Regions from separate parts of the Streptosporangium sp. NPDC004379 genome, predicted to be linked through region 3. Evidence: predicted binding sites of a transcription regulator. Region 3 holds the regulator's gene; each other region holds the start of a gene.
What was found. The regulator HrcA, encoded in region 3, represses chaperone genes, less so after heat shock. The targets are predictions, from matches to a motif close to TTGGCACTCTCNNNNNGAGAGTGCCAA.

Region 1 (10,024 bases), on a different contig from region 3:
ATCACCACGACCCGGGGGCGGGGCCGTACCAGCACCCGGCGGCGGCCGACCCCGGCGAGAATGCCGAGCTGCGCCGGGCCGATGGGCGTGCCCACCGGCAGTACGGCCTGCCCCTCGGAGACGTCCTCGCCCGCGCGGCGGATGGCGTTGCCCTCGGGAGCCTGCCGGTCGATCAGCACCTCGACGGTGCCGCCGTCGGTCCACTCGACCGGGATCACGGTGTCCGCGCCCGGCGGAACCGGGGCGCCGGTCATGATCCGTACGGCCGTGCCGGGGCCGACGGCGAGCGTCCGGGCGTTGCCGGCCGCGATGTCGCCGAGCACCTGCAGCCTCGCGGGCACCGTCGCGAGGTCCCCGGCCCGTACGGCGTAGCCGTCCATGGCCGAGTTGTCGAAAGACGGCAGCGGCACCGGGGAGGCGACCTCCTCGGCGAGGGTGGTGCCCAGCGCCTGGTCGAGCTCGATCTCCAGCGGCGCGAGCGTCCGCACGGTCCGCAGAATGTCGGAAAGGTGGTCGTCGACCGTTCTCATGGGATCGTTCATCGAGACGCCAGGAACTCCTTCAGCCAGGGCAGGAAGTCCGGTCCCAGGTCGGGCCGGTCGGCGGCGAACTTCACCACCGTACGCAGGTATTCGAGCTTGTCGCCGGTGTCGTAGCGGCGGCCGCGGAACAGCACGCCGTGGACCGGGCCGCCCTCCTCCTTGCCGCGGCCCGCCAGGGTGCGCAGCGCGTCGGTGAGCTGGATCTCGCCGCCGCGGCCGGGCCCGGTGTTCTCCAGGACGTCGAACACGGCCGGGTCGAGCACGTAGCGGCCGATGATGGCCCAGTTGGACGGCGCCTCGTCCGCCGGGGGCTTCTCCACCAGGTCCGTCACCCGCACCACGTCGTCCTCGGCGGTGGCCTCGATGGCGGCGCAGCCGTACAGGGACACCTGCTCCTGGGGCACCTCCATCAGTGCGATGACGCTGCCGCCGTGGGTCCGGCGCACCTCGATCATCCGCTTGAGCAGCTCGTCACGCTGGTCGATCAGGTCGTCACCGAGCAGGCAGGCGAACGGGTGGTCGCCCACGTGCTGCTTGGCGCACAGCACCGCGTGGCCGAGGCCGCGCGGCTCGCCCTGCCGTACATAGTGGATGGTCGCAAGGTCGGCGGGCTCACGCACCTTGGACAGGCGCTCGTCGTCGCCCTTGGCCTCCAGCACGTCCTCAAGCTCGATCGCCCGGTCGAAATGGTCCTCGATGGACCTCTTGTTCTTCCCGGTCACCATCAGGACGTCCAGCAGACCGGCGGAGACGGCCTCCTCCACGACATACTGGATCGCCGGCTTGTCGACGATCGGAAGCATCTCCTTAGGGGTCGCCTTGGTGGCGGGCAGGAAGCGCGTGCCCAGCCCCGCGGCGGGGACTACGGCTTTGGTCACAGAATGGAAGTCGGTCATAACCGAAACCATAACGGAGGCGTCTGTGGACAAGTCGAGGCTGAGGTCCTCCATCGAGGACGCGCGGACCGCCATCCCCGGCGACGCGCGGCACGCGGCCTCCGTCCGGATCAGGGACGCCCTGCTCGACCGGCCCTGGGTGCAGATGGCCGGGCTGGTCGCCTGCTACTGGTCCGTCGGCGCCGAGCCCGAGACCCACGGCCTCGTCTTCGCGCTGTGGAAGCACGGCGCGACCGTGATGCTGCCGGTGCTGCGTGACGACGACGACCTCGACTGGGCGGTGTACGACGGCCCCGGCACCCTCGCCCCCGGGCGCTTCGGGATCATGGAGCCGGTCGACACCCGGCGCGGCGTCGACGCGATCCGTACCGCCGCCCTGGTCATCGTGCCCGCCCTGGCCGTGGACCGCGCGACCGGCGTACGGCTCGGCCGCGGCGGCGGCTCCTACGACCGCGCGCTGGCCCGGGTCGGCCCGAACGTGCCGACGGTCGCGCTGCTGCACGAGGGCGAGCTGATGGACGGCGTGCCGGCCGAGCCGCACGACGTGCCGGTCCGGTACGCGGCCACCCCGGAGGGGATCGTCCACCTGGCCCCGTGAGCCGCACGGGACGGATGAGGCCGCAGGGGACGGGTGAGATCGTCCACCTGGCCCGGTGAGACGCGCGGGACGGATGAGAGCGTCCAGCAGGCCCGGTGAGACGCGCGGGACGGATGAGAGCGTCCAGCAGGCCCGGTGAGACGCGCGGGACGGATGAGGCGGCCGAATACGACAGAATGGTCCCCGAGGTCGGAGAGGGGGCCAGATGGACATCGACTTCTGGCTTCTTCTGGGCGCAGGGGTGGTGATAGCGGCCATCGTCGCGGTGCGCGTCGCCCACCGCACCGGCCTGCCCAGCCTTCTCATCTTCCTCGGCATCGGCCTGCTCGTCGGCGAGGCCGGCCTGGGCCTGCAGTTCGAGAACCCGCAGCTCGCCCAGCAGATAGGGATGATCGCCCTGGCCGTCATCCTCGCCGAGGGCGGCCTGACCACCAACTGGAACCACGTCAAGAAGGCCGTCCCCCTCGCGGCGGTGCTCGCCACCGTCGGCGTGGGGGTGAGCATCGTGGCCGTCGCCGTACCGGTCCACCTGCTGCTCCACATGGACCTGCGCACCTCCCTGATCATCGGCGCGGTGCTCGCCTCGACCGACGCCGCGGCCGTCTTCTCCGTCCTGCGCCGGCTGCCGCTGCCGCGCCACCTCGCGGGCATCCTGGAGGCCGAGTCCGGGTTCAACGACGCCCCCACCGTCATCGCGGTGGTGCTGCTGAGCGCGGCGGGCTCGTCCTCGGTGGAGCACGCGCTGCTGGAGGTGGTCGTCGAACTGGCGGTGGGCGCCGCCGCCGGTCTGGCCATCGGGCCCCTGGGCGTGTACGCGCTGCGCCGGATCGCGCTGCCGGTCTCCGGTCTCTACCCGATCGCCGTGCTGGCCCTGGCGTTCGTCGCCTACTCCGGGGCCGTCCACCTGGACGGCAGCGGCTTCCTCGCGGTCTACCTCGCCGCACTGATCATGGGCAACTCCCGGATGCCGCACCGCGCCGCAACCCGGGGGTTCGCCGAAGGGGTGGCCTGGCTCGCGCAGATCGGCCTGTTCGTCATGCTCGGCCTGCTGGCCAGCCCCTCGGAGATGCCGTCGGCGATCATCCCGGGCCTGGTGGCCGGATTCATCCTGGTCGCGGTGGCCCGGCCGCTGTCGATCGTGGTCTGCGCCTTCCTGGTACGGATCGCCCGGGTGGACCGGCTCGGCTGGCGCGAACAGGCGTTCCTGTCGTGGGCGGGACTGCGCGGCGCGGTCCCCATCGTGCTCGCCACCATCCCCTGGGCGGCGAGCACGGGCGGCGACGGCTCCGCCAAGCTCGTGTTCAACGAGGTGTTCGTCATCGTGGTCGTCTACACCCTGATCCAGGGGCCGACGCTGCCCTTCGTGGCCACGCGGCTCGGGCTGTCGAAGGTGGACGAGGCGCAGGACCTGGAAGTGGAGTCGGCGCCGCTGGAGGAGCTCAACGCCGACCTGCTCCAGATAAAGATCCCGCCGACCTCCAAGCTTCAGGGTGTGGAGATCTTCGAACTCCGGCTGCCCTCCGACGCCCAGGTCACGCTGATCGTGAGGGACGGCCGGACGTTCGTGCCCACCGACACCACCAGGATCAAGGTCGACGACCAGCTCCTGGTCGTGACCACCGCCGCCTGCCGCGACTCGGCCGAGCGGCGGATCAGGGCGATCAGTCGCCGGGGCAAGCTGGCGGGCTGGTTCGGCGAACTCGGCCGCTGACCCGCCGCTGCGGCCGTGCCACCGGACTTCGGAGGCTTCGCCGTACCGCCGGTCGTCCGGTTGGGGCGCGATGGGCCGCGGCGGCGCGGTGGAATGGCAAGGACCCGACTCGCGTTCACCCCTGTCAGCCGAATACCATTAGCAGTCGCGTCCGTAGAGTGCCAACCGGCGTGAACCAACGAGGAGGAGCGCGTGCCCACCTACCAGTACGCCTGCAACGCGTGCGGCAACGAGTTCGAGATCGTCCAGAAGTTCTCCGACGACGCCCTGACCGAGTGCCCGTCGTGCTCCGGCCAGCTCCGCAAGGTGTTCTCGGCGGTCGGCATCGTCTTCAAGGGCTCCGGCTTCTACCGGACCGACAGCCGGTCCTCCTCCACCAGCACCGTGGGATCCTCCAGCTCGTCGGGCTCCTCCGGGGCCTCGGGCTCGTCGGACTCCTCGGCGTCGTCGAGCTCTTCGGGGTCGTCGGGCTCGTCCGGCGAGTCGAAGCCGTCCGGCTCCTCGTCCGAGTCCAAGAGCAAGGCCCCCGCCTCGGCGAGCAGCTCGGCCCCCGCCGCCTGATCGCGTCCGCTCCCAGCAGGGAGCGGACCCGCGGCATGAGCCGCCCGAACCGACCCGCGGCACGAAGCGTCCGAACCGACCCGCTGCGCGAGCCGTCCGAGCCGACCTACGGCATGAGCCGTCCGGGGCACAGGCGGCTCAGGGCGGAAGCGGGCGGCGGCACGCGGTGGTGACCCTTCCAGGTAGGAAGGCCCCTTCCATGCGGGGCGGCCTTCCAGGCAGGGGCCTCCTCCCAGACGGGAGCGGCCCCCAGGCGGGGCAGGCGAGAGCGGTTCCCCACGCGAGACACCGCCGTGCCGTCACACCACCAGGCCGTCCCGCCCAGGTTGTCCACAGGCGCGGCCCGGCACCCGCCCGTTGTCCACAGGCACGGTCCGGTCTCATCGCCGGGCCGCCGGTCGCGCTAGTCTCGGCGCCATGGTCACTCGCGCGGAAATCGGGGTCATCGGCGGCTCCGGCTTCTACTCCCTGCTCGACGACGCCACCGAGGTCGAGGTCTCCACGCCCTACGGCCCGCCCAGCGACGTCATCACCGTCGGCCGCATCGGCTCCCGCACGGTCGCCTTCCTCCCCCGCCACGGGCGCGACCACCGTTTCGCCCCCCACCTCATCCCCTACCGCGCCAACCTGTGGGCCCTGCGCTCCCTCGGCGTCCGCCAGGTCCTGGCCCCCAGCGCGGTCGGCTCCCTGCGCCCCGAGGTGGGCCCCGGCGCCCTGGTCGTCCCTGACCAGCTCATCGACCGCACCTCCGGCCGCGTCCAGACGTACTACGACACCGACGGCGTCGTGCACGTCGCCTTCGCCGACCCCTACTGCCCGGCCGGGCGCGCGGCGGCCGTCTCCACCGCCCGCTCCGCCCAGTGGGATCTGGTCGACAGCGGCACCCTCGTGGTCATCGAGGGCCCCCGCTTCTCCAGCCGCGCGGAGTCCCGCTGGTTCGGCTCCAACGGGTGGACGATCGTCGGCATGACCGGCTTCCCCGAGTCGATCCTCGCCCGCGAGCTGGCCATGTGCTACACCTCGCTGTCCCTGGTCACCGACCACGACGCCGGGGTCGAGGCAGGTGAGGGCGTCACCCACGAGGAGGTCCTGGCCTTCTTCGCCGCCAACGTCGAGCACATGCGATCCCTCGTCACCGAGGTCGTCACCGCCCTCCCGGAGGAGCGCGCCTGCCCCTGCTCCACCGCCCTCGACGGCCTCAAACTCCCCTTCGACCTCCCGGAGTGACCGCCCGCCCCGCCGGCCGGTGACGACCGGCGCCCGCCGTCCACGAACCGCCAGCTGATCCAGACCGGCCCAGCCGGCTCAAGCCGGTCCCGCCGGTCGGCTCAGGCCGGTCCCGCCGGTCGGCTCAGGCCGGTCCCGCCGGTCGGCTCAGGCCGGTCCCGTCTGTCGGCTCAGGCTGGTCCCGTCGGCCGATGACGACCGGCACCCGCCGTCCACGAACCGCTGACCCGCCAGACCGGTCCCACCGGTCGGCCCAAGCCGATTCCACCGTGCGGCGACGGCCGAGAAATCGCCGTCACCGCCTCCCGGCAGACCGGTCTCCCCACAGACCGCCTTGCCGACAGACCGCCCGCCCCGCCGTACGGCGGGGCGCGGTCGTCCAGTCATCCACGGGTACCGCGCCACCCGGTTCTTCCCACTCTCACGATGGAGTCCGTCATGCGCGCGTTCCGCCGCCTTCTCGGCCGGTACCACCGCCTCGCCGCCACCGTTGTCACCGCTCTGGCCGCCACGTGCGCCGTCGTCGCGCTGCGACCGGAGACCGCCTCGGTGACCGTCCTGGTGGCGGCCAGAAACCTCCCCGGGGGCGTACTGGCCGCACGCGACCTCACCACGGCCGCCCTCCGGCCGGAGACGGTCCCCGACGGCGCGCTCAGGCCCGGCGCACCGGTCGCCGGGAAGGTCATGGCAGGCCCGGCCCGCCGAGGGGAGCCCATCACCGACGTGCGCCTCCTCGGTCCGGGCCTGCTGGCCGCGCACGGCCCGGGAACGGTCGCCACACCGGTCCGCGTCGCGGATTCCGCGGCGGCCCGGCTGCTGTCACCCGGCGACGTCGTCAACGTCCTGGCCGCCTCCGCCAGCTGGGAGGGAGCGGTCCCGGCCCGGGTCGTGGCCGAGGGCGTCACCGTCCTGGCCGATCTCGGCGACCGGTCGGACCGCGACGCCCTGGTCGTGCTGGCCACCACCGCCGAGCAGGCCGTCAGGCTGGCCTCAGCCCAGGCGGGCGGCCACCTGTCGATCACCATCGGCCCACGCGCCCGATGACTCGGCGGCGGCGGCTCTCCGGAACACAGCCGCTCACCGGCCACGGCGTTCCTGACCTGGACCCCGTTCCCGACCTGACCCCGTCCCCGCGCCGAAACCCTCCGCCCGTCGCGAGAGCGCCCGTCGCGGAGCCCTGACCCGATGGGCGGCGCCCCGCCCCGGCCGCTCAGCCAGGGAAGACCGTAGAGGTCGGCACGGCGGGAAAGGCCGGCGAGGTTGGAGACGACCGAAGCCCCGGGGACCCCGGGGAGGACGTCACAGCAGCGAGCCGAGCTTGGGGTCGTACTCCCAGTGCCAGGGCTCGAAGGGGCTGACGTAGGCCCACTTCGGGTGGAACCACCCGAACTTCTTGCTGTTGGCCTCCAGCCAGTTGAACGGGGCCGACCGGAACTGCTGCACCCCGCCGCACAGGTCGACAGCGAGCCCGAGACCGTGGTTGCTCCGCCCCGGGACTGCCGCGAAGCCCGGACGGCGGTAGTAGACCGACTGCTGCTCGGCGAGGCTCCGGTAGCTGTCGGTCACGCACATCGACTTGCCGAACCGCTTCTTGTACGCCTCGTTCATGCTGATGAACGCGAGCGCCGCGTCCCCGCGCAGCTCGCTGCCGGGCTGCGGGAGCGGGCAGAGGTACGCCTTGGGGATCAGCCCGTTGGAGAACTGGTCCGACATGCCCACCTGGACCGGGTTGCACCCCTGGGCCGGCTGGCCCGACTTGTCGACCTTGACGCCCAGCTTCACCAGCGCCTGGGTCAGCGACTTCACGATCTTTCCTGACCGCGCCCGGAGAGCCTCGATCTCGGCGTTCGCCTGCGCCTCGGAGAGCAGGGTGTCGGCCCGCAGCTCCTGGGCCTGGGCGGCCAGCTTCTCGCGTTCGGTCTGCAGGCGGCCGCTCTCCGCGAGGACGCGGTCCCGCGCGGCGACGATCTGGGTGACGTCGGCCATGGCCTGCAACGTGTCCTCGTTCGTCTCCCCGGACAGGAAACCGGCCAGGTCACCGCCCGTGGGCTGCTGGTAGAGCAGGCCGACGACGTCCGACAGCGGCTGCCGCATCTGGGCGAAGGCGCGGTCGGCGGCCTGGAGCTCGCGCAGCTTGCCCGACAGCTCCTTCTCCGAGGCCCGGATCTTGGCCTGCCGGTCCCGGAGCACCTTCGTCGCGTCCTCCAGCTCCTTGGTCGCCTTCTCGGCCTCGCGGCGCAGCTCCAGGAGGGTCGTCGGGTCACGCCGTAGCTCGGCCTCGGCGGAGACCTGCGACGCCGGCCGGGCCTGAGCGGAAAGCAGGGACTCCGGCCGGGCCTGGACTCCGGACTGGGCCTGGGCGGAAACCGGGGACCCTGACTGCGCCTGGCCGGAGGCCGTCGATCCGGTTCGCGCCTCCGCGGCCGCGGGGATGAGGGAGGTCATGGTCGCGACAACGGCGATCAGACCCACTGATCGACGAGGTGGCACTTTACGACCCCTCCGTTTGCGAACTCGTGACCTGGGTCAGGCACGCACGTTACTACAGCTCCCCAAGTGTCCGAGCCAGAGACGGTGCAGCCGTTATGTACGGAACTCACCTTTTGTCAGCCTGCTACCTCAAGCACCCTCCCACTCCTGTTCCTCGCACACCTCCCACAGCCAGGTCCCCCACCACTCCTTCGGACACTCGAACACGGCGTCCGCGCTCTCCGGCCGCGGCGTCTCCGACACCTCGGGCGTCGGCTCCGCCTCCGGCTGCGGCGTCGCCGTGGGCTCCGCCGTACGCTCGTCCCTCGGAACGGCCACCCTGGGCACCGCCGGGCGCCTCCCGGGCTCCCTGACGGGCTCCGCCGGACGGCGCGGCCGGGCCACCACGACCCCCGGCATCCACCCCTCGTACATCCGGTCGGGCCGAGGTGGAGGAGGCACCCACCTCGGCCCGAAGGCCGCGTCCGGAACGGGGACGACCACGTACGGCAGAGCCGCGATGACGCCCCCCTCCGATGCCCCGTCGGCACCGGCGTCCCGGACGGCCTCGCCGTACCCGGTGAGGTCGGCCACCAGCAGGCCGGTGGCAAGAAGCGCGGGAGCCAGCATCGCCCCGCAGAGCACCAACGGCCGCAGCGCGCGACGCTCCCGGCTGCGAACAGGTCGCCGTTCGATCACGCAGCGTGACATTAGCCATGCCCACCACGCCCCCACGCCGTCACTTGCCACGCCTTTACCGCAGCTCAGCGAAGGGATAACGCGACTTCACCCGCCACCACCCCACCCGGCGCGCACGCACGCCGAACTTTCGCTACCCTTGGAGGGAGTCCCCGCCTCCGTAGCTCAGGGGATAGAGCACCGCTCTCCTAAAGCGGGTGTCGCATGTTCGAATCATGCCGGGGGCACTCTTCCTGGATGAGAACTCCGGCGCCTCTCAGCCTGGTGTCCAGACGGCAGGTAGGAGTTCTGTCGCCCTTCGGTAGGCGTCCTTGAGGAATGCGTGCCGACGGGCCGGGGTCGCGCCGGTCTGGGCCATGAGGACATCGCGCAGCGGATGGCGTGACTCGATGAGGTCGTTGTTGCGCTGTTCGAGCCACGGCATCCAGGACTCGTGCGGTGCCCGGTCCCGCTTCTCGTCGTTGCAGGGCTTGCAGGACAGCACCAAATTCCAGACGGTGTCGACGTCAGGGCCCTTCCAGTCGCGGGTGAGCAGTTTCCAGGGCAGGACGTGCTCGACGATGGGGCCGCTGCTCTCCTGGACCATGAGCTGGTCGCAGTAGGCGCAGCGGCCGTCCTGGTATCCGTTGAGGGCGGGGACGACTCCCGTGACGCTCCTGCGGCGCCGCTCGGTCCGCAGGACCAGGTGCTGGGTGCCGGAGTCGTAGATCAGCTGGGGGACGGAGTCGTGGGTTGGCTGGGTGCCGGAGTCATGGACCAGCCGGACGCTGGAGTCGCGGGCCGGCTGGGTGCCGGGGTCGCGGACCAGTTGGACGCTGGAGTCGTAGGCCGGCGAGGGGGCGAGTACGGCGCCGGAGATGCCGGTCGCCCAGGCCGTCTCCACCAGCCGCCATCGGGCGGCGGTCTCGGCGTCGAGGTCGGGAGCGTGCACCGATCGGGCGAGTTCGAGGAGTTCGTCGCGTAGCACCAGGCCCGGGGAGACGGAGCTCTTGCGCTGGTCCTCGTAGTAGCGCACCGGTGCCTGGTCGCCGCCGAGCTTGGGGAAGGCGTCGATGACGTTGGCGAAGCCGAGCTGGACGGTTCGCCGGTGCAGCGTGTCGAGGTCGATCTCGCCGGCGTTGAACGCGCGGCAGGCGGCCAAGAACCTGCTGCTCTCGGAGGTGCCCTGCCGGGGCTGGCGCTGGAGGGCTTGGCAGAGGAGCTCCGCGTACCGCGGCGCCAGCTCGTCCAACGTGACGTGATCACGACCGGTGGCGGCGATGTCCAGCAGGGTCGCGCCGAAGGCGAACTTGTAGGTGGCCGAGTTGGCACCGTACAGGAC
Region 2 (10,024 bases), on a different contig from region 3:
CGCGCTGCGCGACCTGATCAAGCGGGCACTCGCCGACGAGGCCGCCGATGCCGACGGCGCCGGCACCGGCGGGACCGACTCCGACGGGACGGGCGAGGCCGGCGGGACCGATGCCTGAGGCCCGCGCGGATGACCGGGCCGCCGGACGCGGCTCGCGGGACGTGACCATCGCAGGGGAGTTGATCGAGAAGTGAGAATCGCGGCGACCGCCGAGGAGATGCGGGAGCTGGGCAGGGAGCTCGCCGGGCTGCTGCGCCCGGGTGACCTGGCGGTGCTGTCCGGGCCGCTGGGCGCGGGCAAGACGACCCTGGTCCAGGGGATCGCCGACGGCCTCAAGGTGCGCGGCCCCATCACCTCGCCGACGTTCGTCATCGCCCGGGTGCACCCCTCGCTGTCCGGGGGGCCGGCGCTCGTGCACGCGGACGCCTACCGGCTGGGCGGTGACCTGGAGGTCGACGACCTCGACCTCGACGCCTCGCTGGAGGAGTCGGTGACGGTCGTGGAGTGGGGCGAGGGCCTGGTCGAGGGACTCGCCGAGGACCGGCTGGAGATCTCCATCGAGCGCGGCGATACCGGCGAGGAGCGCGCCGTACGGCTGCGCGGGGTCGGCGCCCGGTGGGAGGGTGTCGTCTGACCGGAACCCGGAGCGTCCGTTCCGCGTCCGAGTTGGTATAGATCATCGAAATCGATGATTGACCCAAGCGGGTTTGCCCTTGTTTTAAGGGGAACAGGTGCAGTGGTGCCGGGCGAGGGTCGTCGGCCGGAGTGGAAGTGGAGTGCGACGGTGCCAAGCGTCAAGCATGCCGCGGTTCTGGGGGCCACTCTGGGTGGCCTCGCTCTGCTCGGGGTGACCGGGTGCACGGCCGAGGCGGACTCCGAGCCGGGGGCGACCACCTCACCCGCGGCGTCGCAGACGTCCGCCGGCAGAGGCGACATCGAGGTCCAGCTCCAGCCGGCCCGGGTCAAGGCCGGGCAGAAGGTGTGGATCCTGGCCAACTGCCCGATCCCGCAGGGCGGGCCGGAGCATCGCGGCACCGGGTCGTCCCGGATCTTCCGTACCGCGGTGACCCTCGACCCGATCCTGGTCACGCCCAGCCCCGCCCCCTCGTCGAGCGCCACGCCGACCCCGCGGCCGTGGGTCCGGGGCCAGGCCACCGTGGCCCCCGGCACCGCGGCCGGCGTCTACGAGGTCAACGCCCGCTGCGAGGGCACCAACGACACCGGCAAGGCGAGCCTCCGGGTGGTCGGCGAGACCAGGCCCAGCGCCGCCCCCACCGAGGAGGCGTCCGAAGAGCCGACCCGCAGGCCGAGGCCCCGGCCGACCCGGACCGTCATCAGCACCCGCGCGCCCTCCACCGGCGGCGGAGGCACCGCGGCCGGCGGCCCGGACGACGACGGCTCGCCGCTCGGGGTGCCCGGGGTGCTGCTGGCCGCCGCCCTGGTGGGCGGCACGGGGGTCGCGATCGCCAGGCGACGGCGTTCGTAGCCGCCGATGGCCGCACCCACGCGCTGGTCGCACGTCATCACCGCCGGCCTCGTCACCGGCCTCGTCATGGTGCTCTTCCGGGGCGCGGGCGTCGACGTCCCGGAGATCCGCGACCCGGTGGTGCCCGAACGCGTGGAGATCCCCTCGCTGGGCATCAAGGCGCCCCTGATGAGGCTCGGGGTCAAGAACGGCGAGGTCGAGCTCCCGCCGTACGACAAGCCGAACGCGGCGGGCTGGGTCAAGGGCACCGCGGTGCCCGGCGACGAGGGCCCCGCGGTGATCCTCGGGCACGTGGACACCAAGACCGACCCCGCGGTCTTCTACCGGCTCAAGGACATCCGTGAGGGGCAGGTCGTCAAGGTCAGGCGCAGCGACGGCGACGTCGCCCAGTACCGGGTGGACTCCGTCGAGCGGGTGAGCAAGGACCGCTTCCCGGCGGACAAGGTCTACCTCCAGGACGGCCTGCGGCTGATCACCTGCGGCGGGGACTTCGACTGGGACCGCCACGAGTACCGCGACAACGTCATCGTCTACGCCACCCTGGTCAAACGGGCCGACCCCAGGACCTGATCCGCCCGGGCGGTCCCGGCTCCCGCGCGACGGACTAGGCTAACTGTTCGTGCTGGTCCTGGCCTTTGATACCGCGACCCCCGCCGTCACCGCAGCGCTGCACGACGGTGAACGGGTCCTCGCCGAGTCGACGACCGTCGACGCCCGCCGCCACGGCGAACTGCTCGTGCCCACGATCGAGACCGTCCTGCGGGAGGCCGGCGCCGCGCTCGCCGACGTCACCGTCGTCGTCGCGGGCGCCGGACCCGGTCCCTACACCGGCCTGCGGGTCGGCCTGATGACCGCCCAGGCCCTCGCCGCCTCGCTCGGCGTCCCGGCGTACGGCGTGTGCACGCTCGACGCCGTCGCCTACGGCAGCGGGCTGTCCGAGCCGTTCCTGGTGGCCACCGACGCCCGCCGCAAGGAGGTGTTCTGGGGCCACTACGAGGACATGCGGACCCGGTTGTCCGGCCCCGCGGTGAGCCGCCCCCACGACCTGCCCGGCGACCTCCCGCTCGTCGGTGCGGGCGCGCGGATGTACGCCGAGGTCGTCGGCGCCTCCCGGCTGGCGGACGCCCCCGAGTACCCCTTCGCGGGGGCGCTGGCGTCGCTGGCCGCCGAGCAGCTCGGCGAGCCCGACGTCCGCGAGGTCGTGGAGAGCGGCACGCACCCCGTGCTGAGCCTGCCCCGCCCGGTGTACCTCCGCCGCCCCGACGCGCAGGTTCCCGCCGCGCCCAAGAAGGTCACCTGATGGCCGTGACGCTGCGCCCGATGACCGGGGACGACCTGCCCGCCGTGATGGAGATCGAGCGGGACACCTTCCCGGCGGACGCCTGGAGCGAGGGCATGCTCCGCGACGAGCTCGCCGGGCAGCCCGGGACCCGTCACTACGTGGTGGCCGAGACCGGTGAGGGGATCATCGGCTACGCCGGGCTCTTCGCCGCCGGCGACCAGGCGGACGTGCAGACCATCGCCGTCGCGGCCGGCCGGCGGCGCACCGGGGTCGGCGGCGCCCTGCTCACCGAGCTGCTGGCCGAGGCCGGCAGGCGCGGCGCGCGGTCGGTCTTCCTCGAGGTGCGCGCCGACAACCCCGCCGCGCAGGCGATGTACGAGCGGTTCGGCTTCGTCCGGCTCGGCCTGCGCCGCCGCTACTACCAGGACGGCACCGACGCGATCACGATGCGGAAGGATCTCATTGATGAGTGACGAACCCCTGGTCCTGGGCATCGAGACCTCCTGCGACGAGACCGGGATCGGCATCGTCCGGGGGCACACCCTGCTGGCCAACACGATCGCCTCCAGCGTCGAGGAGCACGCCCGCTTCGGCGGGGTGGTGCCCGAGGTGGCGTCCCGGGCGCACCTGGAGGCGATGACCCCCACCGTCGAGCGGGCGCTGGAGCAGGCGGGTCTGCGCTTCTCCGACATCGACGCGATCGCGGTGACCGCCGGGCCGGGGCTGGCCGGCGCGCTGCTGGTCGGCGTCGCCGCCGCCAAGGCGTACGCGCTGGGCCTCGGCGTCCCGCTGTACGGGGTGAACCACCTGGCCGCCCACGTGGCCGTGGACCAGCTCGAACACGGCGCCCTGCCCAAGCCGTGCATCGCCATGCTCGTCTCGGGAGGTCACTCCTCCCTGCTGCTGGTCCCCGACGTCGCCAAGGACGTCGTCTCGCTCGGCTCCACGGTGGACGACGCCGCGGGCGAGGCGTTCGACAAGGTGGCGCGGGTGCTCGGCCTGCCCTTCCCCGGCGGCCCCTACATCGACCGGGCGGCCCGCGACGGCTCCGGCACGGCCATCGCCTTCCCGAGGGGCAAGTACGACGACGGCACCCTCGACTTCTCGTTCTCCGGCCTGAAGACCGCCGTGGCCCGCTGGGTGGAGGCCAGGGAGAGGTCCGGCGAGCCGATCCACGTGCCCGACGTGGCGGCGTCGTTCCAGGAGGCCGTGGTCGACGTGCTGACCCGCAAGGCCCTTCAGGCGTGCCGCGAGCACGACGTCCGGGACCTGCTGATCGGCGGCGGTGTGGCGGCCAACTCCCGGCTGCGGGCCCTGGCGCAGGAACGCTGCGACGCGGCGGGGGTGCGGCTGCGCGTCCCCCGGCCGGGGCTGTGCACCGACAACGGCGCCATGGTGGCCACCCTGGGCTCCGACCTGGTGGCGGCGGGCGTCACCCCGTCGTCCCTGGAGATCCCGGCCGACTCCTCCCTCCCGATCACCACCGTCCACGTCTGACCGTACGGCCCCGCCCGCGCCCGGGAGGATCCGGAGCGCGGGTGGCGGGCCGTTCCCGGGCCGTTCCGGGCCGGAGCCGCGCCCCGGAGGCCGCGGGTCAGGCGGGGCTGCAGATGAGGGCGAACGGCCGCTCCCCGATCCGGGTGAGGACCACCGTCGCGGAGCCGCCGCCGGAGAGCCGCAGATCCCTGCGCAGGCGCTCCACGTCGACCGCCGAGCCGCGCTTCTTGACCGTCACGACGCCCGCCCCGCGCTCGCGCAGCGCCGCCCGCAGCCGCTTGAGCGAGAACGGCATCATCTCGTGCACCTCGTACCGCGCCGCCCACGGCGTGGTCACCTCGGCGTCGCCGGTGATGTAGGCGATGCGCTCGTCGAGCAGCCGGCCGTCGACCCGCCTGGCCACCTCCGCCACCAGGTGAGCCCGTACGGCCGCGCCGTCCGGCTCGTAGAGGTAGCGGCCCACCGCGCCCACCGGCGCGGGATCCGCGCCCGGCTCGGGCGTCAGCGTCGTGCCGGACGGCAGCATCGTGGCCCTGCGCCCCGCGTCCCGGGTGAGGCCGCCGCACCAGATCGCGGCCTCCTTGACGTCGCCGCGCCAGGAGACCCACTCGGCCTCGGCTCCGGCCGGGATGAACTCGTACGGGATGCCGGGGGCGACCTTCAGGCAGGCCGCCGGGGCCTTCGCCACCATGCCGAGGACCTCCGGCCAGGGCGGCGAGTAGGCCATCGGGTCGAACGTCCGGCCCCGCGCCGTACGGCGGGCGGGGTCGGCGAACAGCACGTCGAAGGCCGCCGGGTCGAGCGTGGCGGCCTCGGCGGCGCGGACCGTGACGCTGTCACCGAGGCCCAGGGCGTCGGCGTTGGCCCGGGCGACGGCGGCGGTGAGCGGGTCGGCGTCCACGGCCTCCACGACGCAGCCCGCCCTGGCCAGCGCCAGCAGGTCGCCGCCGATCCCGCAGCAGGCGTCGGCCACCCGGGAGCCGGCCGGGACGCGCCGGGCACGGTGGTCGGCCACCTCGCGGCGGGTGGCCTGCTCCAGGCCGTGCGGGGTGAAGTACATGACGGCGGCGTCGGAGCCGAACTTCTCCCGCGCGCGCTCCCTGAGCGCCGCCTGGGTGAGCGCCGCGGAGGTCAGGGTCGCGTCGTAGGTCCGGCGCAGCCGCGTCACCGCGGCCACCGGGCCGTCACCCGCGGCCTCGGCGGCCGCGGCGAGGGCCTCCTGGCCGCGCGGCGTCAGCAGTTCCCGGAATGCGTCGAGGTCCACACCGCCCGACGCTACCGCCTGGCCGGAGGCCGCCGTCGCGGCGATCCACTCAGTCGGGCAGGCAGGTCAGGACGAGGTCGATGTCGAACGGCTCGCCGGTCTTGAGGCGGTCGTGGTGGATACCGGTGATCAGGTACAGGTGGTTGACCGGGTCCAGCTGGTAGACGTGGATCACCGGATCACCGCCCTTGTCCTCCACCAGCCAGAAATTCGGGATGCCGGTCTCGGCGTAGAGCTTCGGCTTGACCTCGTGGTCACGGAATCTGGATTCGGGGGAGACCACCTCGATGACGAGATGCGTCTCGTCGGGGGTGTAGGCGGTGCGGGAGCGGTCCTTCGCCGCCTCGGCGTCGACGATGACGACGTCCGGGCACGGGCGCTGCTTCTTGCCGAGCAGGAGGTCCATCTGCGTCACGGCCTTGAGGTGATGGGGCGCCTGCGCGTTGAGAGCGGTGCGGAGACCGTAGATCACGGACTCGTGGAAGCGCTTCTGGGGGGACATGAAGACGAGCTCTCCGTTGACGAGTTCGACGTGCTTGAAGAAGTCCGGCTCGCCGTTCGGGCCCTCGTCGGGCAGGCGGTCGAGATCGTCGGCGGTCCATCCGCCTGCGGGCGGGCTGGGCCAGCCGGCGATCAGATCGCCGCCCTCACGTCTGGTGTCCCTCTGCTTGCTGAGCGTGTTGGTCACGTCGTCCACCGTAGCGTCATTCTCTTCGCTGTTCGTGACCATCTCATTACTTCCCGTCAATGTCCGGCGCCTCTCCTCCCTCTGATGGTGCCCCCGTTGGGGGTTCCTGTCCCCTCATCGGGGCCGCCGGGGTCGTCGGCGGGCGGTTCGTGTTGACTGTCAAGGCCTCCTTGCATACTGTTCCGTATTGGCACTCTCCCGGTGAGAGTGCCAACGCAAGTGCGACGAGGCTGGTCTGACACCCGCGACGGCAGACCGCTGGTCGCCTCTTCTAGATCATTCAAATCTGAAGGGGAGGTCCGACGTGACGACCGCCACCAAGGTTCCCGTTAAGCCGCTCGGCGACCGCATCGTGGTCCAGCCGCTTGAGGCCGAGCAGACCACCGCCTCCGGCCTGGTCATTCCCGACACCGCGAAGGAGAAGCCCCAGGAGGGCAGGGTCCTCGCGGTGGGCCCGGGCAACTGGGACGAGGACGGCGACAAGCGCATCCCGCTCGACGTCAAGGAGGGCGACGTCGTCCTCTACAGCAAGTACGGCGGCACCGAGGTGAAGTACAACGGCGAGGAGTACCTGGTGCTCTCCGCCCGTGACGTGCTCGCCATCGTCGAGAAGTAGTCCATCGCTTCCGACGCTTCCGAGATGACGCATCGAGCCCCGGGTCGCGAGAGCGCCCGGGGCTTCGATGCTCCCGTGTGCCCCCAGAGAGGACTGTCATGCCCAAGATCCTGTCGTTCGAGGAGGACGCCCGCCGCTCGCTGGAGCGCGGTGTCAACGCCCTCGCCGACGCCGTCAAGGTGACCCTCGGCCCGCGCGGCCGCAACGTCGTCATCGACAAGAAGTTCGGCGCTCCCACCATCACCAACGACGGCGTCACCATCGCCCGCGAGGTGGAGCTGGAGAAGCCGTACGAGAACCTCGGCGCGCAGCTCGCCAAGGAAGTCGCGACGAAGACCAACGACATCGCCGGTGACGGCACGACCACCGCGACCGTCCTGGCCCAGGCGATGGTCCGCGAGGGTCTGCGCAACGTCGCCGCCGGCGCCCAGCCGCTGAGCCTCAAGCGGGGCATCGACCTCGCGGCCAAGGCCGTCAGCGACAGGCTGGTCGAGTCCGCCCGTCCGGTCGCGGACAAGAAGGAGATCGCCCACGTGGCGACGATCTCCGCCCAGGACGCCAAGATCGGCGACCTGATCGCCGAGGCGTTCGACAAGGTGGGCAAGGACGGTGTCATCACCGTCGAAGAGTCCAACACCATGGGCCTGGAGCTGGAGTTCACCGAGGGCCTCCAGTTCGACAAGGGCTACCTGTCGCCCTACATGGTGACCGACCAGGAGCGCATGGAGGCGGTCCTGGAGGACCCCTACATCCTGATCACCCAGGGCAAGATCTCCTCCGTCGCGGACTTCCTGCCGCTTCTGGAGAAGGTCGCGCAGACCAAGAAGGCGCTGCTGGTCATCGCCGAGGACGTCGAGGGCGAGGCCCTGGCGGTCCTGGTGACCAACAAGATCCGCGGCACCTTCACCTCCGTCGCCGTCAAGGCTCCGGGCTTCGGTGACCGCCGCAAGGCCATGCTCCAGGACATCGCCATCCTCACCGGCGGTCAGGTCGTCAGCGAGGAGATCGGCCTCAAGCTGGAGCACGTCGGCCTCGAGGTGCTCGGCACGGCCCGCCGCGTCGTGATCACCAAGGACGCCACCACCGTCGTGGACGGCGCCGGCGAGGCGCAGGCGATCGAGGACCGCGTCCGCGAGATCAAGGTCGCCATCGAGCAGGCGGACTCCGACTGGGACCGCGAGAAGCTGCAGGAGCGCCTGGCCAAGCTCGCCGGCGGCGTGTGCGTGCTCCGGGTCGGCGCGGCCACCGAGGTGGAGCTCAAGGAGAAGAAGCACCGCCTGGAGGACGCCATCTCCGCGACGCGCGCCGCGATCGAGGAGGGCATCGTCTCGGGCGGCGGCTCCGCGCTCGTCCACGTCTCCAAGGCCCTTGACGACCTGGGCCTGAGCGGCGACGAGGCGACCGGCGTCAACGTGGTCCGCCGGGCGCTCGTCGAGCCGGCCCGCTGGATCGCCGAGAACGCCGGCATGGAGGGCTACGTCGTGACCTCCAAGGTCTCCGAGCTCCCGGTCGGCCACGGCCTGAACGCCGCGAGCGGCGAGTACGGCGACCTGATCGCCCAGGGCGTCATCGACCCGGTCAAGGTCACCCGTTCGGCCGTCCAGAACGCCGCCTCCATCGCCGGCATGCTGCTGACGACCGAGGCCCTCGTGGTGGACAAGCCCGAGGAGGAGGCCCCGGCCGCCGCCGGTGGTCACGGCCACGGCCACGGTCACGGCCACTGATCCTCATGATCGGCCGGTACGGCCCGTGTCCCGTTCGGGACGCGGGCCGTACGCGTTTCCGGGTAAACCGAAAGGGGCCCCAAAGCGTCACCGCGGTGAGCGGGTAAGAGAAACACCCTTATGGGAAATCACTGACATATTAGGCCGCTCTATGAAATATATTTTCATCGCGTGACCCTTACTGTCGTCGTTTGATTACACCGGGTTATCGGCGCGTCAATGTGACCAATCCGTAGCCGTTGGTCATGGGGACAGGCCCGAGCGATACGGGCATCATGCGTAACGTGACCGAGGGATGCGTCGCCGACGCCAAAAGAGGGGTAAGGCTTGCGACGAGGTCTGAAGGGAGCGCCCACAGGGATGACCTCAAGGATCTGACAAGCCTCGCAGTTCAAGGTGACCGAACGGCGATCGAAAGTCTGATCGCACAGTTACGGCCAATGGTCGTCCGTTATTGCCGCGCTCGTCTGGGCCGGGTTTCCGGTCAGTATCACATCGCGGACGACGTGGCCCAGGAGGTGTGCATCGCGGTGCTCTCCGCGCTGCCCCGCTACCGCGACATGGGACGCCCTTTCGCGTCCTTCGTCTTCGGCATCGCCTCCCACAAGGTGGCCGATGCCCTGCGCAGCTCCGTGCGCTCGGCCGTGCCCACGCAGGACCTGCCGGACGGGCCCGACGACGGGCCCGGCCCGGAGGAGACCGTGGTGCGCTACATCGAGGCCGAGCACGCGCGCAGGCTGCTGTCCAGGCTCCCCGACAACCAGCGGGAGCTGCTCATCCTGCGGGTGGTGTCGGGCCTGTCCGCCGAGGAGACGGGTAATGTACTGGGCATGTCACCAGGAGCGGTTCGCGTCGCCCAGCATCGGGCGCTGGCTCGCCTCCGGGCGATGGCGGAGCTGGAGTCGACGGCTTGACCCCGAACCCGTCGAGTGGTGCCCGGCGAGGGCCGCGCCGTCCCCGGCGCGGATCCGGCCGGGCCGGTGAGCACCTCGATCGAGCGCGGGCATGACCACCGTCCACCCGTTCCGTCCGGCGCGCGAGCGCGGGCCGGACGACGGCCGCTCGTACGACGGCGCGGCCGTGGCCGGGACCGAAGCCCTGCTGGAGGCGCTCTCCCGCAGGGAGGCCGTCCCCACCGCGGATCCGGCGATCGCCCTGCTCGCGGCGCTGGTCGACGACGTCGATCAGCGGCGTTCCTCGGTGTCGATCACACCGTCGACGTAGCCCCTGGCGTACTCCCAGGTGACGTAGTCGCTCGGGTCGGGCTGATAGGCGGGCTCGTGCACCTGCGGCCAGCCTTTCTCGATCATCTGGCGCAGGTTGCCGCGCAGAAGCTCCCAGCCGAAGTAGTGCTGCTCGCCGCACTCCGGGCAGTCGAGGACCAGCCCGAGCACACCGTGCGGTTCGAGCAGGGAACGGAAGACCTCCACGTCGGCCAGGTCGGTCATGGCCTCGTCGCGTTCGGCG
Region 3 (10,024 bases):
CCGCGCCCGACATGTCGGCCACCTCGCGCCCGCCGTCGAACAACGACAACCGGGTCCCGGCCGTCCCCAGGACGTCCAGCCCCCCGCCCCCGCCCGAGCCGACGACCGAGCGCTCCAGGAGCGCCGCGCCGAACACGAAGGCGACCCCCACGCCCAGGGCGACCCCCACGCCGAAGCCCACTCCGTCGGACGGCTGCCCCACGGTGCCGGGCGACGTCACCGAGGAGTGCCCGCCCACGCCGACCGCGGCGCCCGAGCCCACCGGTGAGACGGAGAGTCCGTGCCCACCCGCCGGCTGCTCCCAGCCGGACGAGCAGCAGCCCCCGGCTCCGAGCGAGGGCGTGCCCACCCCGGTGAGCCACTGACCGGCGCCGGTCCCCCGGTCGGCTGAGCCGCCGGCCGGGGGCCGGTCCGCCGCGCGGCCGGCCGGGAGTGCGTGCGACCGGTCCGCCGCATGCCCGGACGGCCCGGCCGTGCGGCCGGGCGGGGAGGGCCACCGCGGGCGGCGGGGCACGGCCGTACCGCCGTGCGCCTACCAGCGGCCGGTACGCGCCTGAAGCACCGCCGCGGCCGCGACCCCGGCCGTCGAGGTGCGCAGCACCGTCGGCCCGAGCAGCGCCGGGGCGGCTCCGGCGGCGCGGAAGGCGGTGATCTCCTCCTCGGAGACCCCGCCCTCGGGGCCGACGACCACCACGATGTCCCCGTCGGCGGGCAGCGGAAGCCCGGACAGCGGGGAGGCGGCCTCCTCGTGCAGCACGACGCCCAGCGCCGCCGCCGACAGCAGGTCCGCGACCTCGGCGGTCCTCGCGAGGCCGGTCACCTCGGGCAGGTGGAAGCGGCGTGACTGCTTGGCCGCCTCACGGGCCGTGGAACGCCAGCGGGCCAGCGACTTCGCCGCCCGCTCCCCCTTCCACTGGGTGACGGAGCGGGCCGCGGCCCAGGGCACGATCACATCCACCCCGGCCTCGGTCATCATCTCCACGGCCAGCTCGCCCCGGTCGCCCTTGGGCAGGCCCTGGACGACGACCAGGCGGGGACGCGGCGCGGGCACCTCGTAGCGGCGCAGCACCCGCACCCGCAGGGAGTCCTTGCCGGCGTCGTCCACCACGCACTCCGCCACGACGCCCGCGCCGTCGGTCACGTCGAGCCGTTCCCCGGCACGCAGCCGCCGTACGGCCGCCGCGTGCCTGCCCTCCGGACCGGCGAGCGTGAACCCCTCCCGGCCCAGATCGGCCGCGTCGGCCAGGAAGACCGGCGCCGTCATGCGGCGGGGACGCCGCGGCGGGTCCGGCGGGCGCCGCCCGCGACCCCCCGGAGGACGCCGCTGCGGGCCGGACAGGCGCCGCCCGCGACCCCCGGCAGGACGCCACGGCGGACCCGGGAGGCCCCGCCCGCGGCTCCCCGGAGGGCGCCGGGGACCGCCGGGTCAGCGGCCATTGAAGGCGTCCCGCAGGCGGGAGAAGAAGCCCTGCTGGCCCGGCGCGAACTTGCCGGGCGGGCGCTCCTCGCCGCGCAGCCTGGCGAGCTCGCGCAGCAGCTCCTCCTGTGCGGGGTCGAGCTTGACGGGGGTCTCGACGTTGATGTGGACCAGCAGGTCTCCGCGGCCGGTCTCGTTGAGCCGCTGGACGCCGCGGCCGTAGAGCGGAATCGTCTGGCCGGACTGGCTGCCGGGCCGGATGTCCAGCTCCTCGGTGCCGTCGAGGGTCTCCATGACCAGGACGGTGCCGAGCGCGGCGGCCGTCATCGGGATCTGCACGGTGCAGTGCAGGTCGTCGCCCCGGCGCTCGAAGACCTCGTGCGGCCGCTCGACGATCTCTAGGAACAGGTCGCCGGGCGGGCCGCCGCCGGGGCCGACCTCGCCCTCGCCGGCGAGCTGGATGTGGGTGCCGTCCTCGACGCCCGCGGGGATGCGGACCTTGATGGTCCGCCGGGTGCGGACCCGGCCGTCACCGGAGCACTCCTGGCAGGGGTTGCGGATGATCGAGCCGAACCCGCCGCACTGGGGGCAGGGCCGGGACGTCATGACCTGGCCGAGGAAGGACCGGGTGACCTGGGAGACCTCACCGCGGCCGTGGCACATGTCGCAGGTGTCGGGGTGGGTGCCGGGCGCGGCGCCCGCACCCGAGCAGACCTCGCAGAGCACGGCGGTGTCGACGACCAGCTCGCGGGTGGTGCCGAAGGCCGCCTCGCGCAGGTCCAGCTCCACCCGGATGGTGGCGTTGCGGCCCCGGCGGGCGCGCGAGCGCGGCCCGCGACCGCCGCCGCCGGCCGCCGCGCCGAAGAAGGCGTCCATGATGTCGCTGAACGGGAAGCCCGCGCCGAAGCCCCCGGCGCCCGCGCCCCCGCCGGGAGCGAACGGATCGGCACCCATGTCGTACATCTGCCGCTTGCTGGGATCGGACAGGACCTCGTAGGCCTGCGTGATCTCCTTGAACCTCTCCTGTGTCTCAGGATCGGGGTTCACATCGGGGTGCAGCTCGCGCGCCAGCCTGCGGTAGGCCTTCTTGATCTCCTCCGCACTGGCGTCACGGCGTACCCCGAGGGTGCCGTAGTAGTCGCTCTTAGCCACTTAGTTGACCTCTTAGGATGCAGCCAGGATCTGGCTGACGTAGCGTGCCACCGCGCGCACCGCGCCCATCGTGACCGGGTAGTCCATTCGCGTCGGGCCCAGCACGCCGAGCCGGGCCAGTTGCTTGTCTCCCGAACCGTACCCGGCGGCGACGATGGACGTGCCCTGGAGACCGGTGTAGGGGTTCTCCGAGCCGATCCGCACCGTCAGCGCCGACAGGTCCGAGGTTTCTCCGAGCAGGCGCATCAGCACGACCTGCTCCTCCAGGGCCTCCAGGACGTCGCGGAGACCGACGCTGAAGTCGGCTCCCGCGAGGTTGGCGGCCCCGGCGAAGACGATCTTCTCATCGTGCCGTTCGACCAGCGACTCCAGCAGCACCGACAGGATCGTGGTGGCGAACGGGCGGTCCTCGATCGGAAGCCCCGAGGGCAGGTCGGCGACCTTGTCGGGGACCTTGGCCAGCCCGCAGCCGTCGAGCGAGGCGTTGAGCGTCGCGCGCAGGTGCGCGACGCGGGTCTCGTCGACCCCCTCGGGCAGCTCGACGACGCGCTGCTCGACCCGGCCGGTGTTGGTGATGAGGACGAACATCAGCCGCCGCTCGTTCAGCGGGACCAGCTCGACGTGCCGGACCGTGGAGTGCGTCAGCGTGGGGTACTGCACCACGGCGACCTGGCGGGTGAGCTGCGCCAGCAGCCGCACCGTGCGGGTCACGACGTCGTCGATGTCCACCGCGCCGGCGAGGAAGCTCTCGATCGCTCTCCGCTCCGCGCCCGACAGCGGCTTGACCTGGGAGAGCCGGTCCACGAACAGCCGGTAGCCCTTGTCGGTGGGCACCCGCCCCGCGCTGGTGTGCGGCTGGGCGATGTATCCCTGCTCCTCCAGCACCGCCATGTCGTTGCGGATGGTGGCGGGCGAGACGCCGAGGTTGTGCCGCTCGGCGAGTGCCTTCGACCCCACCGGCTCGTTGGTGGACACGTAGTCCTCGACGATGGCCCGAAGCACCGCAAGCCTGCGGTCATCGACCAACGTGCTCACCTCCTTGCCCTGCGCCGAACCGGGAACGCGGAGTCTGGCACTCTGTGTTCCCGAGTGCCAAGTGTACGGCTCCTGCCGACGGGGTGCGATAAGGCGGCGGCCCTTTGCTAGCGTCCTCTGGATCGGTGAGGCGTGAGGAGGTGCGGTCGGCGTGTACGAGCGCGACGTGCTGGCGGGGAACTGGCGGCGTCCGGGCAGGGGGAGGATCCCGCAGGTCCCCGCCGAGATCGACCTGGTCGTGGAGGACGCCGACGGCGGATTCTGCGGCGCCGTGGTGGCCTGCGACAAGGAATCCGTCACCCTGGAGGACCGCTTCGGGCGGCGGCGCGTGTTCCCGCTGGAACCCGCCGCGTTCCTGCTGGAGGGCCGGGTCGTGACCCTGGTACGGCCGGCCGCCGCGCCCCGCGCCCCGCGGCGCAGCGCCTCCGGCTCCATCGCCGTGGAGGGCCTGCGGGCCCGGGTGGCCAGGGAGAGCCGGATCTACGTCGAGGGCGTGCACGACGCCGCGCTGGTGGAGAAGGTCTGGGGTCACGACCTGCGCGTCGAGGGTGTGGTGGTGGAGTACCTCGAAGGGGTCGACCACCTGCCGGAGATCGTCGAGGAGTTCGAGCCGGGCCCGGAGCGCCGCCTGGGCGTGCTGGTCGACCACCTGGTCGCCGGGTCCAAGGAGAGCCGGATCGCCGACCGGGTGGCCTCGCCGTACGTGCTGGTGGCCGGGCACCCGTTCGTGGACGTCTGGCAGGCGGTCAAGCCGTCGGTGCTGGGCATCGGCGCCTGGCCGCGGGTGCCGCGCGGCGTGCCGTGGAAGGAGGGGGTCGTCGCCGCCCTGGGCTGGGACCTCGCCCCGGCCGACGCCTGGCGGCGCATCCTCGGCTCGGTCACCACCTACGCCGACCTGGAGCCGGAGCTCCTCGGCCCGGTCGAGCGGCTCATCGACTTCGTGACCGCCCCGCCGGAGGACGTCTGAGACCGGCCGTGACCGGCCGAGCCCGCCGCCGTCCCCGCCGGGGCCGGGCGCGGCCGGCGAGGTCCACGGGATGACGGCCGAGACCGGAGCCCGGCGCGACCGGCGAGGTTCGCGGGATGACGGCCGAGACCGGGCCCGGTGCGGCCAGGTGAGGTCAGGTGAGGTCGCGGACCAGGGCGTCGGCCAGCAGCCGGCCGCGCAGCGTCAGCACCGCCCGGCCCGCCTTGAACGGCTCGACCTCCAGCAGCCCGTCGGCCAGCGCCCGGGCGGCCACCGGCGGCCGCTCGATCTCCGCCAGGGGGAAGCCCCGGGCGAGCCGCAGCTCCAGCATCAGCCGCTCGACCGCCCGGTCCTCGTCCGACAGCACCTCGCGGGCGTGGGCGGGTGAGACGCCCTCGGCCAGGCGGCGGGCGTAGGCGGCCGGGTGCTTGACGTTCCACCAGCGGGTGCCGCCCACGTGGCTGTGCGCGCCGGGGCCGACGCCCCACCAGTCGCCGCCGGTCCAGTAGAGCAGGTTGTGCCGGCAGCGCGCGGCCTCCGAGGTCGCCCAGTTGGACACCTCGTACCACTCGAAACCCGCCTCGGCGAGCATGACGTCGGCGATGAGGTAGCGGTCGGCCGCCACGTCGTCGTCGGGCATCGGCAGCTCACCGCGCCTGATCCTGGCCGCCAGGCGGGTGCCGTCCTCCACGATCAGCGAGTAGGCCGACACGTGGTCGGGCCCCGCCTCGATCGCCGCGGCCAGCGAGGTCCGCCAGTCGTCGTCGCTCTCACCGGGCGTGCCGTAGATCAGGTCGAGGTTGACGTGGCCGAACCCGGCCTCCCTCGCCTCCCGTACGGCGTGCGCCGCCCGGCCCGGGGTGTGGCGGCGCTCCAGCACCCGCAGCACGTGCTCGCGGGCGCTCTGCATGCCGAAGCTCACCCGGGTGAACCCTCCGTCGCGCAGTCCGGCGAGGTAGGCGCGGTCCACCGACTCCGGGTTGGCCTCGGTGGTCACCTCGGCGCCGGGGGCGAGCCCGAACTCCTCGTCGATGGCGCCGAGGATGCGGACCAGGTCGGCCGCGGGCAGCAGGGTGGGGGTGCCACCGCCGAAGAACACCGTCTCGACCGGCAGGTCGGCGTCGCCGAGGGCGGCCCGCGCCCGCCGCACCTCCGCGACGGCGGTCGCGGCGTAGTCGGCGTGCGAGGCGCCGGGACCCAGCTCGGAGGCGGTGTAGGTGTTGAAGTCGCAGTAGCCGCAGCGGGTCACGCAGAACGGCACGTGGACGTAGAAGCCGAACGGCCGCTCACCGAGCCCGCGCAGCGCGCTGCCGGGGAGCCGGCCCGAGGCCGGTACGGGGTCGCCGTCGGGAAGTGTGGATGGCACGGGTCAAGTCTGCCGCCCCGGGGCAGGTGCCCGGTACGGCGCCGCCCGCCGCCCGGGTGTCCCGCCGTACGCGCCGGGCACGGGGACCCCGCCCGGGGCCCGGTGTGCGCGGCGGTCACCGGGATCCCGTCCGCCGCTCCCCCGCCGGCGGGCGGCGCCGTCCCTACTTCTTGGCCTTGTCGACGGAGGATTCGGTGGACAGCGCGGCGACGAAGGCCTCCTGGGGGACCTCCACCCGGCCGACCATCTTCATCCGCTTCTTGCCTTCCTTCTGCTTCTCCAGCAGCTTGCGCTTACGGGAGATGTCGCCGCCGTAGCACTTGGCGAGGACGTCCTTGCGGATGGCGCGGATGTTCTCGCGGGCGATGACCCGGGCGCCGATCGCGGCCTGGATGGGCACCTCGAACTGCTGCCTCGGGATGAGCTCGCGCAGCTTCTTGGCCATCTCCACGCCGTAGCCGTACGCCTTGTCCTTGTGGACGATGGCGCTGAAGGCGTCGACGGCCTCGCCCTGGAGCAGGATGTCGACCTTCACCAGCTCGGCCTCCTGCTCGCCGTGCGGCTCGTAGTCGAGCGAGGCGTAGCCGCGGGTGCGGGACTTGAGCTGGTCGAAGAAGTCGAAGATGATCTCGCCGAGCGGCATGGTGTAGCGGATCTCGACGCGGTCCTCGGACAGGTAGTCCATGCCCTGCAGGGCGCCCCGGCGGTTCTGGCAGAGCTCCATGATGGCGCCGATGAACTCCGACGGGACCAGCACGGTCGCCTTCGTCACCGGCTCGAAGACCTTGTCCACCTTGCCGGTGGGGAACTCCGAGGGGTTGGTGACGTCGACCTCCTTGCCGTCCTCCATGATCACCCGGTAGACCACGTTGGGCGCGGTGGAGATGAGCGAGAGGTTGAACTCCCGCTCCAGGCGCTCGCGGACGATCTCCATGTGGAGCAGGCCGAGGAAGCCGCAGCGGAAGCCGAAGCCCAGGGCCGCGGAGGTCTCCGGCTCGTAGACCAGGGCCGCGTCGTTGAGCTGGAGCTTGTCCAGGGCCTCGCGCAGCTCGGGGTAGTCGTCGCCGTCGATCGGGTACAGGCCGGAGAAGACCATCGGCTTGGGATGCTCGTAGCCGCCGAGCGCCTCCGTGGCGGCGCGGACGGACGACGTCACCGTGTCACCGACCCGCGACTGGCGGACGTCCTTCACACCGGTGATGAGGTAGCCCACCTCGCCGACGCCCAGGCCCTTGTCCGCGACCTTCGGCTCCGGCGAGATGACGCCGATCTCCAGCGTCTCGTGCGAGACGCCGGTGGACATCATCTGGATGCGCTCGCGCTTGCCCAGGTGGCCGTCCATGACGCGGACGTAGGTGACCACGCCGCGGTAAGTGTCGTAGACCGAGTCGAAGATCAGCGCGCGGGCGGGGGCGTCGGCGACGCCGACCGGGGCGGGAACGTTCGCGACCACGTGGTCCAGCAGTTCCCGGACGCCCTCGCCGGTCTTGCCGGAGACCTTCAGCACCTCCTCCGGCTCGCAGCCGATGAGGTGGGCCAGCTCGGCGGCGTACTTCTCCGGCTGGGCGGCGGGAAGGTCGATCTTGTTGAGCACCGGGATGATCGTCAGGTCGGCGTTCATCGCCAGGTAGAGGTTGGCCAGCGTCTGCGCCTCGATGCCCTGTGCCGCGTCGACCAGCAGGATCGCGCCCTCGCACGCCTGCAGCGACCGGGAGACCTCGTAGGTGAAGTCGACGTGCCCCGGGGTGTCGATCATGTTGAGGACGTGCTCGGTGTCGCCGACCTTCCACGGCAGCCGGACCGCCTGCGACTTGATGGTGATGCCGCGCTCGCGCTCGATGTCCATCCGGTCGAGGTACTGGGCGCGCATGGAGCGGTCGTCGACCACGCCGGTGATCTGCAGCATGCGGTCGGCAAGGGTGGACTTGCCGTGGTCGATGTGCGCGATGATGCAGAAGTTGCGGATCACCGCGGGATCGGTCTGGCCAGGCTGAATGCGCACCGGTGTCCGTTTCGCAGTATTGAAGAGATCTACGGCTGGCATCCCAGCCGTCTTCCATGGTGACATGTCCGGGTGATTGCCCGGACCAGAGCACGGCGCGGCCTGCGGTTTCTCGCGGTGGTGGCGGCCGTCCTCCTTGTGCTCCCGGGGGTGGCCGCGGCCACCCTCACCCTGCAGTTTACCGGGACCCCGGCGTCCTGGGCGAAGGCGAGCGGCCACGACGCCCTGTGGCTGGGCCACGCCTGGGTGGACGGCCGCAAGAGCGCGGCGGACCTCAGACGCCTGGCCGACCGGCTGCGCCGGACCGGGATCAGGGACGTGTACGTCCACTCCGGGCCGTTCAACGCCGACGGCTCGCTGCCCGACCGCAGTCCCGGGGCGCGCGACTTCGTGAAGCGGTGGCACGCCGAGCTGCCGGACGTGCGGGTGTCGGCGTGGCTCGGGCAGAAGGTGGACGGCTTCCTGGACCTCGACGACCGGGCCGTCCGGGACCGGCTGGTGGAGAGCGCGCGCTCCGTCATGACGCTGGGCTTCGACGGCGTCCACTACAACTTCGAGCCGGTCGGCGACGGCGACGCCGACTTCCTGGACCTGCTGGAGCGCACCCGCCCGGTCCTCGGCGGCGGCCCGCTGTCCACCTCCACCCCGCAGATCGAGCCGTTCCCGCTGACCCGGCCGGTGGTCCGGGGCGTCATCGGCCACGACAAGTACTGGTCGCCGGACTACTTCCGGCAGGTCGCGGCCCGCGTCGACCAGGTCGCGATCATGACCTACGACTCCTTCCTCCCCTCCGAGCTGCTCTACGGCGGCCATGTCGTACGGCAGGCCGTCTTCGCCCTGGACCTCGTGCCCGCGGACAAGACCCTGCTCATCGGCGCGCCCGCCTACCACGACCACGGCGTTTCGTGGTCCGACGGGGCCGAGAGCGTCGCGACGGCCGCGAGGGGCGCGCGGCTGGCGCTGACCGCCCACGGCGGGCACCGCGAGCGGTTCGGGCTGGCGCTGTACGTGGACTTCGCCGCCACGGAGCAGGACTGGGAGGAGTACCGGCGGTTCTGGTTCCGACCGTGAGGGGAGAAGGGTAAGCTTGTCAGGCATCCTTCCGACCCGGCTGTCGATTTGAGCGATCGTCCAGCCGGTTGGTAGTCTGTTCAACTGCGTGTGGCGCGCCCTCTCTGCCCGCGCGCCCCACTCCGACAACTTTCACCGAGGCTTCTTCGTGGCGAACATCAAGTCCCAGATCAAGCGCAACCGGCAGAACGAGAAGGCCCGGCTGCGTAACAAGGCTGTCAAGTCGTCCCTGAAGACGGCGGTCCGCAAGTTCCGCGAGGCCGCCGAGCAGGGCAATGTCGACGAGGCCATCGCGCTGCAGCGCGCCGCCTCCCGTCAGCTGGACAAGGCCGCCAGCAAGGGCGTCATCCACAAGAACCAGGCCGCCAACCGCAAGTCGGCGATCGCCCAGCGCGTCGCCGCCCTGTCGGCCTCCAAGTAGTCCCGGTTCTTCCGGAGCTCGACCCGGGTCTTCCGGAGCGCCGCGTCCCCTCGGGGACGCGGCGCTCCGGCGTTTCCGGCCCTCGCCGCATCCTCCCGAGCCCCTCGGCGCTCGCCGGGCCATGCCGGCCTCCGCTGCTCACCGCGCGCCGGTACGGCTCGCCTTCCGCCGCGCCGTCGACCGGGCGCACGCCTCGGACCCGTACCGCCCGTCGGGACGGCTAACGGCCGGTACGGCTGGCGACGACGACCTGGATCAGGTGTTCCAGCGCATAGGCCGGGTCGGCCCCGCCGCCCTTGACCTGCGCGTCGGCCGCGGCGACGGCCTGCAGCGCGTGGGCGAGGCCCTCCGGGCCCCAGCCGTTCAGCTGCTTCCTGGTCCGGTCGATCTTCCACGGCGGCATGCCGAGATGGCTGGCGAGCTGTCCGCCCCGCAGATTGCGCGGGGCGCCGCCCACCTTGGCGAGCGATCGCAGGCCCCCCGCGAGCGCGCTGACCAGCAGGACCGGGGCCGTGCCGGTGGCGATCGCCCAGCGAAGCTGCTCCAGCGCGTCCCCCAGCCTGCCCTCGACGGCCGAGTCGGCGACGGTGAAC

Region 1: the regulator HrcA is predicted to act here: its motif matches at 3,886-3,912, upstream of ACFYSC_RS05820 (FmdB family zinc ribbon protein).
Region 2: the regulator HrcA is predicted to act here: its motif matches at 6,405-6,431, upstream of groES (co-chaperone GroES).

What each region holds. Positions count from the first base shown of each region.
Region 1 covers NZ_JBIAMC010000002.1:371,901-381,924, forward strand. Annotated here, with positions in the region: gene glp (gephyrin-like molybdotransferase Glp) at 1-530, opposite strand, end outside; gene galU (UTP--glucose-1-phosphate uridylyltransferase GalU) at 539-1,438, opposite strand; gene ACFYSC_RS05810 (5-formyltetrahydrofolate cyclo-ligase) at 1,464-2,036, shown strand; gene ACFYSC_RS05815 (potassium/proton antiporter) at 2,242-3,747, shown strand; gene ACFYSC_RS05820 (FmdB family zinc ribbon protein) at 3,940-4,308, shown strand; gene ACFYSC_RS05825 (S-methyl-5'-thioadenosine phosphorylase) at 4,726-5,535, shown strand; gene ACFYSC_RS05830 (flagellar biosynthesis protein FlgA) at 5,974-6,579, shown strand; gene ACFYSC_RS05835 (D-alanyl-D-alanine carboxypeptidase family protein) at 6,835-7,980, opposite strand; gene ACFYSC_RS05840 (hypothetical protein) at 8,155-8,703, opposite strand; tRNA gene ACFYSC_RS05845 (tRNA-Arg) at 8,858-8,930, shown strand; gene ACFYSC_RS05850 (HNH endonuclease) at 8,960-10,024, opposite strand, start outside.
Region 2 covers NZ_JBIAMC010000003.1:50,232-60,255, forward strand. Annotated here, with positions in the region: gene ACFYSC_RS07535 (alpha/beta fold hydrolase) at 1-118, shown strand, start outside; gene tsaE (tRNA (adenosine(37)-N6)-threonylcarbamoyltransferase complex ATPase subunit type 1 TsaE) at 218-634, shown strand; gene ACFYSC_RS07545 (hypothetical protein) at 785-1,486, shown strand; gene ACFYSC_RS07550 (class F sortase) at 1,493-2,056, shown strand; gene tsaB (tRNA (adenosine(37)-N6)-threonylcarbamoyltransferase complex dimerization subunit type 1 TsaB) at 2,106-2,786, shown strand; gene rimI (ribosomal protein S18-alanine N-acetyltransferase) at 2,786-3,241, shown strand; gene tsaD (tRNA (adenosine(37)-N6)-threonylcarbamoyltransferase complex transferase subunit TsaD) at 3,234-4,265, shown strand; gene ACFYSC_RS07570 (SAM-dependent methyltransferase) at 4,363-5,529, opposite strand; gene ACFYSC_RS07575 (Uma2 family endonuclease) at 5,579-6,217, opposite strand; gene groES (co-chaperone GroES) at 6,522-6,833, shown strand; gene groL (chaperonin GroEL) at 6,932-8,557, shown strand; gene ACFYSC_RS07590 (sigma-70 family RNA polymerase sigma factor) at 8,833-9,471, shown strand; gene ACFYSC_RS07595 (hypothetical protein) at 9,563-9,781, shown strand; gene ACFYSC_RS07600 (DUF5319 family protein) at 9,742-10,024, opposite strand, start outside.
Region 3 covers NZ_JBIAMC010000001.1:673,558-683,581, forward strand. Annotated here, with positions in the region: gene ACFYSC_RS02995 (hypothetical protein) at 1-365, shown strand, start outside; gene ACFYSC_RS03000 (16S rRNA (uracil(1498)-N(3))-methyltransferase) at 533-1,264, opposite strand; gene dnaJ (molecular chaperone DnaJ) at 1,427-2,569, opposite strand; gene hrcA (heat-inducible transcriptional repressor HrcA) at 2,582-3,595, opposite strand; gene ACFYSC_RS03015 (DUF3097 domain-containing protein) at 3,756-4,571, shown strand; gene hemW (radical SAM family heme chaperone HemW) at 4,726-5,937, opposite strand; gene lepA (translation elongation factor 4) at 6,101-7,939, opposite strand; gene ACFYSC_RS03030 (hypothetical protein) at 8,012-9,010, shown strand; gene rpsT (30S ribosomal protein S20) at 9,159-9,431, shown strand; gene holA (DNA polymerase III subunit delta) at 9,652-10,024, opposite strand, start outside.